3 regions of the Phytobacter sp. genome follow, and region 3 is predicted to be linked to each of the others. Evidence: riboswitches for the same ligand, from Rfam matches in the RefSeq annotation. Region 3 holds a riboswitch; each other region holds the start of a gene.
What was found. A riboswitch is a leader RNA that binds a small molecule or an ion and turns the genes downstream of it on or off. The one in region 3 is predicted to bind thiamine pyrophosphate.

Region 1 (4,224 bases), 540 kb from region 3:
GATGTAGGTAATCCAATGCTGTCATTCAGCAGCAGGAAGAAACCGGTCGCCAGCACGATGCCCGGCATCGCCAGGATCAGCATGCCGCTCATCTCCAGCGTCTGGCCTGCCAGAGTGTGTTGGCGGGCGCGCAGCTCACGGCTACTCCAGAGGAGCATCAGGGTGAATATGACGCAGAGCAACCCTGCGCTTAGGGCAATGCGCACTGATGTCCATACTGCCTGCCAGAGCACCGGCTGGGAGAGCATGTTCAGCAGGCTGAGGTTGAATCCATCAATAATGACTGCCAACAGCGGTGGCAGAAGCAACAGTAACGCCAGCGCAATCAAGGTGTAATCACAGAGGCGACTAAAGGTTCTATCCTGCGGGTCGCGCCAGCCCTGAATCTGGTGACTGCCCACCGCAAAGGCTTTGCTGAGACGTTGGCTGAGTAGCACCAGCCCTAAGCAGCAGACCATCTGAATCAGCGCCAGCAATGCCGCACGGCCGGGGTCAAAGTCGTAGCTCAGCGCCTGGTAAATGGCGAGCTCGATAGTCGTGGCCTGAGGCCCGCCGCCCAGTGATAGCACGGTGGCAAAGCTCGCAAAGCAGAGCATGAAGATCAACGCCGCGACTGGCGGGATCTGCCGACGCAGCCACGGCCACTCCACGTAGCGGAAGAACGACCAGCCGCGCATGCCCAGTTGGGCTGCGAGCTGACGCTGTTCGCCGGGGATTTGCTCCAGCGCCTGCAGCAGTAAGCGCGAGGCCATTGGCAGGTTAAAGAAAACGTGCGCCAGCAGGATGCCCTGCAACCCATAGGGCGAGAAGGTCCATTGAAGACCGAGCGCAGTGAAAGCTGATGCCAGCCAGCCGCGATGACCGTAGACGCTAAGAATGCCAAAGACCGCCACCAGTACCGGCAGGATCAGGGTCATGGCGCATAAGCGCAGCAGTGCGAGCCGTCCGGGGAAGCGACGCCGGTACAAGGCACGGGCGAGAAAAATGGCCGGAATCACAGAAAACAGGGCAGAGAGAAACGCCTGCCAGAAGGAAAAACGCACCACGTGCCACAGATAACTGTCCTGTAATACGTCCGCCAGTTCCGTTGCGGGTGCGTGTTCCCAGAGTGCCAGAAACGCGGCTAAAGCCACCGCAACCATGATGGTCGCGGCGGTCAGGCCGGGAATCAGCCAGCCTGCAATTAGCGGCTGACGGCGCGTTGCCATGCACTGATCCAGTCGGCGCGCTGGGAGGCAACCTCTTGTGGTGTGTATTGCAGAGAGGTTTGCGGTTTCACCAGGCTATCAAAGCCCGCTGGCAGTGCTGCATTGGTCACCGGATACATCCAGTTGCCCGTTGGGATGGCGTTCTGGAATGCCGGGGAGACCATAAATTTCAGGAATTTCTCTGCCAGTTCAGGCTGTTTGCTGGCCGCAGTGCGAGCCGCCACTTCAACTTGCAGATAGTGACCTTCGCTGAAATTCGCGGCGGCATACTGCTCTTTTTTCTCTTCAATGATGTGGTAAGCCGGAGAGGTGGTGTAGCTCAGGACCAGGTCGCCTTCCCCTTTGAGGAACAGACCGTAGGCTTCGCTCCAGCCTTTGGTGACGGTCACAGTTTTCGCGGCCAGTTTTTTCCAGGCTTCCGGGGATTTGTCGCCATAGACTTTCTGCATCCACAGCAGCAAGCCCAGGCCCGGCGTACTGGTACGCGGATCTTCGTATATCACGCGCCATTTCTCTGGGCTTTCAACCAGCTCTTTCAGGCTTTTCGGCGGATTTTGCAGTTTAGTTTTGTCATAGACGAAGGCGAACCAGCCGTAATCAAAAGGCACGAAGGTGTCATTTTTCCAGCCGCCCGGTACGTTTACCGCATCGGTCGCTACGCTGCTTTTGGCGAACAGCTTGGTTTGTGATGCCGCTTCAATCAGGTTGTTGTCCAGCCCTAATACCACGTCCGCTTTGCTGTTTTTGCCTTCCATACGCAGACGGTTGAGCAGAGACACGCCATCTTCCAGCGCCACCAGTTTCAGCTCGCAATTGCAGTCAGCTTCGAAGGCTTTTTTGACTACCGGACCTGGGCCCCAGTCGGCGGCAAAAGAGTCGTAGGTGTAAACAGTGAGGGTCGGTTTGGCAAACACGGGGGCTGCAACCAGCAGCATGACGGGCAGAACTTTTTTAAGCACTTTGCACCTCAAAAAATGTAGGTGGCAAAGGATTTTGAGCGAGAGCCTCAAATCCCTTCGCCGGCGTTATCCGGATCAGGTTCGACGGGTATTTTCTCAGCACACGCTTACGCGCAGCACCCCGTTGAGCACCGCAGCATTGTAATGATTTTGTAAGTTTTCGGAAAGCCTTATGGATCCGGCGGGGCAAACCACGCAGATTTAAAGTCAAACCAGCCCAGGGTGTTCATTCGCAGCCCGCGCATGCTTCGCTGGCCCTGGATCATCAGCCAGTGGTGAATCAGCGGCACCATCGCTTTGCTCTCCAGCAGTTGCTGGCACCAGACCGCCAGATTCAGCTCACCGGCGCGCCACTTTTCTGCATCTTCCTGCCAGTTGAGCGGTACACAGTGCTGTATGAGCGGCACTTCATAGAGATGCGTAAAGAGGGAAAAATCGAGCGGCAGGGTGAAGTTGGCGCTGTTGAGCCAGATATCGCTAATAATCTCACCCGCGTGCCACTCCGCGTAGTCCACTTCCTGGATTTCCAGGTGCACGCCATGACTGGCTAGCAGTGCGCTCATGGTATTCGCAATGGCTTTATGTTCGTTGTGGTCGCGATAGAAGGTGAGCGTCAGTGACTCCAGTCCGGCAGGTTTTTCACCGCTGCCAGGGCGAGCATGGTGCCAGCGTGGCAGGAGACCATAGGCCGGGAACCAGTAACGCTGATAGTGCTCTTCGGCGTGATAGAGTAAATTGGTCGGGGAGAGGACCTGACTTATCCAGTCACGTACCGCCTGATTCGCGCCCCGGTTTGAGCGCGCATCAAAGAGCAAGTAATAACACCCTTCTTCCAGTCGGCTCTCGATGGCTTTTTCGCTGTCGGTAGGGCCATCTATCGTCAGGCCGCCGTTGGGTTCATCACCAATTTCCGGTAATACCCAGACGTTGACCTCGTCAATCAGTGCACGAAAGCCGAAGTAATCCTCAAAGGCATGAATTTTAAGCTGATTGTTATTGTTACGCGTCACGGCATAAGGTCCGGTGCCGACCGGATGGCTGGAGAAGTTCGCCATCGTGCTCCACTCCTGCGGCAGGATCATCGCCGGAATATGCCCGACCAGCCAGGGCAGCCATTGGTCCGGCTGGCTCAAATGAACATCCAGTGTCCAGGGCGTAGGTGAAACGATATCGGTGAGATGGGAATAGAGCGGTAACGTGCTGACACGCTGAAGAGAAGCAATCACATCACTCATCTCCAGTTCGCGTCCGTGATGAAAATGAATGCCAGGGCGCAAATAAAATCGCCAGTGCAAGGGGGTAATTTCCTTCCAGTGGTGGGCAATATCCGCTTCCAGTTCCCCATTTGCCTCATTTATGCGGGTCAGAGCATTGAAGATTTGCCGGGCCATATGGGTCTCGGAGCGGCGCAGCGCCGTGCCGGGCAGCAGGTTGCGCAGTGGCCGGTAATAGAGGACGCGCAGAATGTGCCGCCCCTGGCGGAAGCTGCGCCCCAGGTGTGACACCAGCATCTGCCGCACGGCACTCTTATCGCCCACCAGTTGCACGAGTTGATCGATGCGATCCTGTTCGAGTAGGTCTTCGGCGCGCTGCTGCTGTAAAGCGAGGCCTGTATAGAGGAAAGTGAGGCGCGATCGCTTGCCGCGCCCGGCTTCTGCATCCCAGGTCAGCCAGCCCCGTTCCTGCATGGTGTTGAGCAGGGTGCGCATATGGCGCCGCGAGCAGCTCAGTAATTCCGCCAGCTCATTGAGCGTGGTCTCTTGTGACTTCCCGTCACAGCATTGCCAGAGGCGGATGAACTGTTGTTGCAGGCGACCAGAAGACATAAAAGGGGAACTCCTGAGAAAAAGTCAGCAATTTATTAATCCCTATATTAAGCCAATAATTCTCTTCGATGAAAGCGAGGAGGGGAGTATGAAGAGATCATTTACCCGGCAATTTTACTTAGCGTATTTTCGTGCGACGCAGGGAGCGTCGTGGCTACCGCGTCCTGACGCGGCTCAACGACTGAAAATGCTCGAAGAATTAATGCAGTGGGAAGTGACATCCCCGGTCTC
Region 2 (4,224 bases), on a different contig from region 3:
AGGCCAGCATTGGTCAGCGTGTTGACGGTGATCGTACCAGAGGGGGTCAGATTGCCTATCAGCACCCCATCCCCGCCTGTAATAACGCCTGTGCTGGTATTTTGCAGAGAGAGGAGCTGGCTGCCATTATCAGAGTGGATGCCATACGTCGAGCCAGAAATAGAGCCGCTGTTGGATAAGTTGGTGATAGCACCCGAGTTGTAAATGCCCTTTGTGGTTCCGGCAATAGAACCCGCATTGACCAGAGTGCCCACACTTCCAGCATTACTGATACCCACGCCGCCGGAGATAATATTGTTATTATTGAGTGACGTGATAACGCTATTGTTCTGAATCCCCGCAATTGAACCGGAAATCGTTCCTCCGACATTATTGCTCAGCGATACAAGGGTTCCGTTATTACTGAGCCCGATGGTATCACTGATGATCCTGGCGTTATTCTGGACAATAAGAGCGTTAGCCGTGTTATCGACACCCGCGGCAGATGTCCCACTAATCAACCCATTATTAACTAGTGTTCCCGCTGCAGATGCCGCCGTTAAGGGCACGACACCTGTTGAAGTGAGTGTTCCGGCATTAGTCAGTGTAAGATTCCCACCCGACCAGGTAACACAATCTGTAACAGAGCCAACCACTGTTGAATTAGTACTTAGAGCGATACATGCAGAATAAGCTTCGGCGGATGATAACAAAGCAAGTGCAGACCCTATTGAAAGGCCGAGCACTTTGCGCCTGTCTATCGCAGTGGGATTTGTAATATTTTTTGACATTTCTCAACCCGCATTAACATTATTTATAAGAATTAACTTATAGCATTATATAAACAGCGCTGTTAGCGGTTTGTTGTGCCAAATCGAAAAATATTAACATAGTGTAACCAGCCTTAATCTTTACTTATCGGCAGTAAAAATCTCTTCTTCAGCAGAAGGTTCAGTAAATCGAACGCTTCAGGTATTAATGAAAACAATTCCATAATACTTTCAAATAGATAGCGGTATTTTGCAATATCCCTGTCCACTCACCTGGCGCAGGCCACCGAAAAGTCGCATTCAGGGGGACCGGGCCAGGCACGCCAGAGTGCGACACTTGTTGTTAGCCTGGGCAGCACGACCGGACTACCACCACTGATGAAAATGGTGCACCGGGCCAATGCCGTGTCCGACTTCCAGACTGTTCGCCTGCACGAGCGCGGCACTCAACCAGGTTTTGGCGGCATCCACCGTTGCATTCCAGTTTTGATGCCGTGGTCGCAGTGCCGCCAGCGCCGCCGACAGGGTACAGCCCGTGCCGTGGGTATTTTTGGTCAGCACGCGAGGGGCGGTGAAACGGGTCGCACCGTCGCCAGTAAACAGCCAGTCCGGGCTTTCGGCGTCGTCCAGATGCCCACCTTTAATGAGGACCGCCTCGCACCCCAGTGCCAGTAATGCTCTACCCTGTTCGTGCATCTCGCGTTCGTTGCTCGCATGAGACGTTTCCAGCAATGCAGCGGCCTCAGGCAGATTTGGGGTAATTAGCGAAACCTGCGGCAACAGGAGGTCACGCAGCGCCACCACAGCAGAGCGGGATAAAAGCGGATCGCCACTTTTTGCCAGCATCACCGTGTCCAGTACCACGTTTAGTACCTGATAACGCCGCAGGCGCTCCGCGACCACTTCAACAATATCAGTCTCCGCCAGCATACCGATTTTGGTGGTGTCGATGCGCACATCACTGAACACGGAATCAAGTTGGGCCGCAACAAAGTCAGGCTCAATACGATAAACAGACTGCACGCCGCGCGTGTTTTGTGCCACCAGCGCAGTGATCACCGAACAGCCGTAGGCTTCGAGTGCTGAGAAAGTTTTAAGATCTGCCTGAATCCCGGCCCCGCCGCTGGGATCGGTGCCAGCAATGGTCAAAGCATTAATCCGTTTCATATGAGCCCCTCCCCACTCAGGGTATAGAGCGCATCAAGAAACGCCGTCACAAAGCTGCCCGGTCCACTACAGTGGTTCATAGCCAGACTCCCAGCCTGTGCCACAAAGGCACAGCCCGCCGCCACGTTATAAAGCCGATCTCCCGGCAGCGCGCAACAAGCTGCAACCACCGCAGACAACGCGCACCCGGTACCCACTACACGGGTCATTAGCGGGTCACCGCCGATCACCATCAGGGTGCGCAGGCCATCGGTGATGTAATCTACTTCACCCGTTACGGCTACAATCGCACCGGACTGGCGAGCCAGAGCTTCGGCAGCGGGTAAGGCTGCGCTGGCGGTGTCTGTTGTATCTACCCCGCGCCCACCGGTACTCATGCCTGCCAGCGCAAGAATTTCCGAGGCATTACCTCGGATCGCAGCAGGCTGAAGTGCCAGTACATCACGGCAAAATTGGGTTCGAAACGTCAACGCGCCCACTGCAACGGGATCCAGCGTCCAGGGCGTGCTGGCTTCGCGCGCGCTATGAATGGCGGCCTGCATTGCCTGCGCCCGTTCACGGGTCAACGTACCGACGTTTATCAGTAAGGCATCGGCAATGGTGGAAAACTGCTGCGCTTCTTCCCGCTCAATCACCATTGCCGGAGACGCGCCCAGCGCCAGTAGCACGTTAGCGGTAAAGGTCTGCACAACGTCGTTCGTCATACAGTGAACGAGGGGTGAGCGGGTTCGAAACTGGTGAAGGATTTGCGCGACGTGAGCGCGGTGTAGCAGGTCAGGTTGCATGGTTTGCTCCTGCCAGGCTGAAAGAAGGGATGCCTGGCGGGCATCTGACTTCCCTACGCTGGCATTATCCAGATCAGGTGGTACGGGTATTTCTCAGCCTTCACAAAGAAGGGCACCCCGAGTCAAATTACTGAAGCTTCAGTAAGACAGGCAGCGTAGAGGAAGCGCCAGGCTAAAGCAAGCATCCTGGCGCCTCCCCTACCGTTTCCAGAGAATAGTGGAACGACTTAGCCGTTGTCAGAAAAAGCCTTTAATAAAGTCATCAATAAGTCTAAATATTGCAATCCTGGAAAACTAAAATGTTTCTTAGCATGCAAATTATTAACACTTATCTTCATCATCAAAACTCATACGAGTGTCTTTTATACTATTTTTTATTGAAAATAAAATTTAATAGAACCAAAAAATATATTTATGTTTAATCTGAAACGATCCAAAAAAATCATCTAAAATTAGAGTAAAATCATGCTTTACAGATTGTTACCATCAAAAACATTGTTCCCAACACCCCTTCCCCTTAAAGACTTTTTAATCACTTATTTAAGATATTAAAATCATTTCCATTTTTTAACAGCCTTTTCATTGTGTGACACAATTCAAAAAGCTTGCCTTAGACTTAAAGCCTGACTATCATCCCCCCCATAGACAAAAAGACTTAACTAAGTCTTTTTATGGGAAATGATAATTTCCTGGAGTAATGGAAGTGATCGATTTGTCTAACATCATCTCACTTTGGTGGGACGTCAGGAGGCCCTTCTTTGGCCCCTCCATTTTGCTTACATCGGCGCGAATAGAAATTATTCATCTCCCCTCATTTTTATGAAGCGGGATGACAACGTAAACAAAAGCAGCACATTATGAATAGGTTTAATAAATGAAAAAGTTCCCCCTATTGTTCGCTTTCCTACTGGCTGGTTGCTACGCCAACCCGAATGAATCTGCTCAATTAAAAGGTCATGAAAAACATATTCCGGTATCAGAACCGTCGTTGTCCAGGCAGGTAAAAAATAACGAAAATGCTGATGATATAAATGCCCGTTTCCAGGGTGAACATTTTCGCCTCGAAGCCATCAAACTCCAGGGTCGCGACGGCAATCCATTCATTGTTTCGGTGGGTAAAGGATATACAAAAGCCTTAGTTAAAGACGAACCAGCAAAAATTGTGAAAAAAAATCCTAACTGGTACGAGATAACTACGAAAGAATACATTATCGGTATCTATCTTGATGATAATGGTTTTATGAGCGCATCGTGGAATCGCCATCATGGCAGAGATCATGGTGATTTCGTGATAATTAAAGATGCGGAATAATTCCTGATGCTTAGCAATTAGCACTCCGGGGCAACTATTAATCCCATAGAGTGATGATTGGGTGGTGATGACATTTACACCCGACAATTATTTTCGTTCTAAGACACGAACTATCTTTTTCTTTCAATCCTGAATCAAGACGGAAACTCATTCATTTTTTAAATTAGACCTTTAATGAACAGAGTGGAAATTTACTATCAATTCCGTTCTT
Region 3 (4,224 bases):
ATGTTGCCTTGCAGCGCGACTTTATCGCCTACGCGGCGGCGCGCATCGGCAATGTCCGTCGTCCAGTCGAGACCCAGCGCATCACAGCCCGTTGCTGCCATCGCTTCCAGCCATTGCCCGCCACCTTTGGTAAACAACGTTATCGGGACACGGCGACCGTCGTTTTCACGCAGCAGGCCGTCGACGATTTTGTGCATGTAGTAGAGCGAGAATTGCTGGTAATCGCGGCCCGTCAGCACACCGCCCCAGGTATCAAAAATCATGACCGATTGCGCCCCGGCTTTGATCTGGGCGTTGAGGTACAGCGTGACGCTTTTGGCGAGCTTATCGAGCAGCAAATGTAGGGTCTGCGGCTCGGCATACATCATCTTTTTGATAACGGTGAAGGCCTTGCTACTGCCGCCTTCCACCATATAAGTTGCCAGCGTCCACGGGCTCCCCGAGAAACCAATCAGCGGCACTTCGCCTTTCAGTTCACGGCGGATAGTCCGCACCGCGTTCATGACATAACCCAGTTCCTGCTCCGGGTCCGGCACCGGCAGTTTTTCAACGTCCGCATGACAGGTGATGGGAGAGGTAAAACGAGGACCTTCACCAGCTTCAAAATAGAGCCCCAGCCCCATTGCATCCGGAATGGTCAGAATGTCCGAAAAGAGGATGGCGGCATCCAGCTTGTAGCGGCGCAGCGGCTGAAGGGTAACTTCACACGCCAGCTCAGCATTTTTGCACAGCGACATGAAATCGCCCGCCTGCGCACGGGTCGCTTTGTACTCCGGGAGATAGCGACCGGCCTGACGCATCATCCATACTGGCGTCACGTCCACGGGCTGGCGCTGGAGTGCGCGAAGGTAACGATCGTTTTTTAATTCGGTCATGTTTACATTCCTTTAGCGTTTATGCGCCCAGTGTAACATGTCACTCATATTCTGCCCGACACTGCGCAACCGTATCTTCAATCAGCCGACGCGCAACGGTGCCAGGAGGAGGCAGCAGTGGCAAATCGTCGTAGCGATACCAGCCCGCATCAATCAGCTCTTTAGGGTCGATAACGATCTCGCCGCTGTCATATTCCGCCATGTAAGCCGTCATCAGCGATTGCGGGAAAGGCCAGGGCTGAGAGGTGATGTAACGCAGGTTTTTGACTTTGATGCCGCTCTCTTCCATCACTTCACGGGCAACGGCCTGCTCCAGGGTTTCGCCCACTTCGACAAATCCAGCCAGAACGGTGTAGATGCCATTTCGGTGGCGAGTATGCTGGGCCAGCAGGATTTTATCGTCCCGGCGAATCGCCACAATAATGCAGGGTGCAATCTGCGGGTAATAACGTTCGCGGCAGTGGTCACATAGCATGGCCCACTCGGTTTTGCTGGGGTGCATGGTGTGCCCGCAGTAACCACAAAACTTGTGCGACCGATAAAACTCCGCCAGTTGAACACCGCGCCCGGCCAGTTGGAACAGACCAGGATCTTGCTCGATCACCAGCCGAACCGATCCCATATCCTGACGACGATTCTGACGGATCAGCCACACCGTCTCGCCTTCCCATTCACCAATCTTAAGTGCGCTTTGCCCCACAAGATCGAAATTTCCTGCATTGCCCTGTGGTAATTCTCCCTCGGGCAACCATAATTTTTGTTCATGGCTTACGATCCACCAGCCACTATCTGATGACTCGATAATACGATGCATTTGTTTGCACTACCTTAGCTTTACTGGCATGTTGTTAACATTATTATTACATTCGAGCGTTTTTTAATCTTACTATTGCGGAGTCAATTATGCTAAACCAGCTAGAAACCCTGGCAGAACGAATTGGTGGAAGTAACGAACTGGTCGACAATTGGCTGTATACACGTAAGCAGCTACTGGTTCATTACTACAACCTGGTTGGCATAAAACCTGGCAAAGGCTCGTACATGCAGCTCAACGAAAAAGCGCTGGACGAATTCTGTCATAACCTGGTCGAATACCTTTCCGCCGGGCATTTCAATATTTATGAACGGATTATCAACGAAATGGAAGGGACCAGCCCACTTTTAGCCGCCACTCAGATTTACCCTCATTTAGAAGCCAACACCGTCGAAATCATGGAGTACTACGACTCCAGCCTGGAAAATGCGATCGATGATGACAACTACATTAAGTTTCAGCAGGCGCTGTCCGACATCGGCGAAGCTTTGGCAGCTCGCTTCACTCTTGAAGATAAGCTGATCGTGCTGGCCTTCGACAACAACCTTAAGCATAGCGCCAATGACGAAAATGGAATGGCGCGCCCTGCTTGAGTTCTTTCTGATTAACGCGTAGTTTACATACAGCCCCCCGCAACTGAGGGGGTTTTTCTTGTCGGAGTGCCTATATTTCCGCTTTCAAAGTGGAAAAGGCTGAGACCGTTTATTCGGGATCCGCGGAACCTGATCAGGCTAATACCTGCGAAGGGAACAAGAGTAATCCAGCTTTATGCTGCTGCCTTTACGGGCCGCGCACATCCATTACTCCATCCGTCGTCTGACAAGCCATGTCCTTAACTTTTGGAATGAGCTATGTCTGCCACTACTAAACTGACCCGTCGTGAACAACGCGCCCAGGCGCAGCACTTTATCGATACCCTGGAAGGGACCGCCTTCCCCAACTCAAAACGCATTTACATCACCGGCTCACGCACCGATATCCGTATTCCCATGCGTGAAATCCAGCTCAGCCCCACGCTGCTGGGCGGTAGCAAAGACAACCCGCAGTACGAAGAGAACGAAGCCATTCCGGTGTACGACACCTCAGGCCCGTATGGCGATCCAGATGTGGCGATTGACGTCCAGCAAGGGCTGGCAAAACTCCGCCAGCCGTGGATTGACGCCCGTGCCGACAGCGAAGAATTAACTGACCGCAGTTCAGCCTATACCAAAGAGCGCCTGGCGGATGACGGCCTGGACGACCTGCGCTTTATCGGTTTACTGACGCCAAAGCGGGCAAAAGCCGGTCAGTGCGTCACGCAGCTCCACTATGCCCGTCAAGGGATGGTGACACCGGAGATGGAGTTCATCGCCATTCGTGAAAATATGGGGCGTGAGCGAATTCGCGGTGAGGTATTGCGCCAGCAGCATCCCGGCCACGGCTTTGGCGCGAATTTGCCGGAAAATATCACCCCGGAGTTTGTGCGCGACGAAGTCGCTGCCGGGCGTGCCATCATCCCCGCCAACATTAATCACCCGGAATCTGAGCCGATGATTATTGGCCGTAATTTCCTGGTGAAAGTGAATGCCAATATCGGTAACTCCGCGGTCACCTCCTCTATCGAAGAAGAGGTGGAAAAACTGGTGTGGTCCACGCGCTGGGGTGCAGACACTGTCATGGATCTCTCAACAGGCCGTTATATTCACGAAACCCGCGAGTGGATCCTGCGTAACAGCCCGGTTCCCATCGGTACAGTGCCAATCTATCAGGCGCTGGAGAAGGTCAACGGCATTGCCGAAAACCTGACCTGGGAAGCTTTCCGCGACACCTTGCTGGAACAGGCTGAACAGGGCGTGGATTACTTCACCATTCATGCGGGAGTGCTGCTGCGCTATGTGCCGATGACCGCCAAACGCTTGACCGGTATCGTCTCGCGCGGCGGTTCCATCATGGCAAAATGGTGCCTGTCACATCATCAGGAAAACTTCCTTTACCAACACTTCCGTGAAATTTGTGAAATCTGCGCGGCTTACGACGTTTCGCTGTCGCTGGGTGATGGCCTGCGCCCTGGCTCCATTCAGGATGCCAACGACGAAGCGCAATTCGCCGAACTGCACACGCTCGGCGAGCTGACCAAAATTGCCTGGGAGTACGACGTGCAGGTGATGATTGAAGGCCCAGGCCATGTGCCGATGCAGATGATCCGCCGCAATATGACCGAAGAGCTGGAGCACTGCCATGAAGCGCCGTTCTACACCCTGGGGCCATTGACCACCGATATCGCACCGGGCTATGACCATTTCACCTCTGGCATTGGTGCGGCGATGATCGGCTGGTTTGGCTGCGCCATGCTCTGCTATGTGACGCCGAAAGAGCACCTCGGTCTGCCGAACAAAGAGGACGTGAAGCAGGGGCTGATTACCTACAAGATCGCCGCCCACGCTGCGGATCTTGCCAAAGGCCATCCCGGCGCGCAGATCCGCGATAACGCGATGTCCAAAGCACGCTTCGAATTCCGCTGGGAAGACCAGTTTAACCTGGCGCTCGACCCGTTCA

Region 1: it holds a riboswitch for thiamine pyrophosphate, as region 3 does, so the genes downstream of both, thiB (thiamine ABC transporter substrate binding subunit) here and thiC (phosphomethylpyrimidine synthase ThiC) in region 3, are expected to answer to the same signal.
Region 2: it holds a riboswitch for thiamine pyrophosphate, as region 3 does, so the genes downstream of both, thiM (hydroxyethylthiazole kinase) here and thiC (phosphomethylpyrimidine synthase ThiC) in region 3, are expected to answer to the same signal.

What each region holds. Positions count from the first base shown of each region.
Region 1 covers NZ_JCACPZ010000004.1:1,528,453-1,532,676, reverse strand. The annotation lists gene thiP (thiamine/thiamine pyrophosphate ABC transporter permease ThiP) at 1-1,208, opposite strand, end outside; gene thiB (thiamine ABC transporter substrate binding subunit) at 1,184-2,167, opposite strand; TPP riboswitch at 2,202-2,301, opposite strand; gene sgrR (HTH-type transcriptional regulator SgrR) at 2,338-3,993, opposite strand; gene sgrT (glucose uptake inhibitor SgrT) at 4,082-4,224, shown strand, end outside.
Region 2 covers NZ_JCACPZ010000008.1:51,370-55,593, forward strand. The annotation lists gene AC5JPW_RS18155 (autotransporter outer membrane beta-barrel domain-containing protein) at 1-548, opposite strand, end outside; gene thiD (bifunctional hydroxymethylpyrimidine kinase/phosphomethylpyrimidine kinase) at 1,116-1,916, opposite strand; gene thiM (hydroxyethylthiazole kinase) at 1,913-2,701, opposite strand; TPP riboswitch at 2,735-2,831, opposite strand; gene AC5JPW_RS18170 (hypothetical protein) at 3,576-4,013, shown strand.
Region 3 covers NZ_JCACPZ010000004.1:2,067,507-2,071,730, forward strand. The annotation lists gene hemE (uroporphyrinogen decarboxylase) at 1-875, opposite strand, end outside; gene nudC (NAD(+) diphosphatase) at 916-1,689, opposite strand; gene rsd (sigma D regulator) at 1,779-2,282, shown strand; TPP riboswitch at 2,335-2,455, shown strand; gene thiC (phosphomethylpyrimidine synthase ThiC) at 2,541-4,224, shown strand, end outside.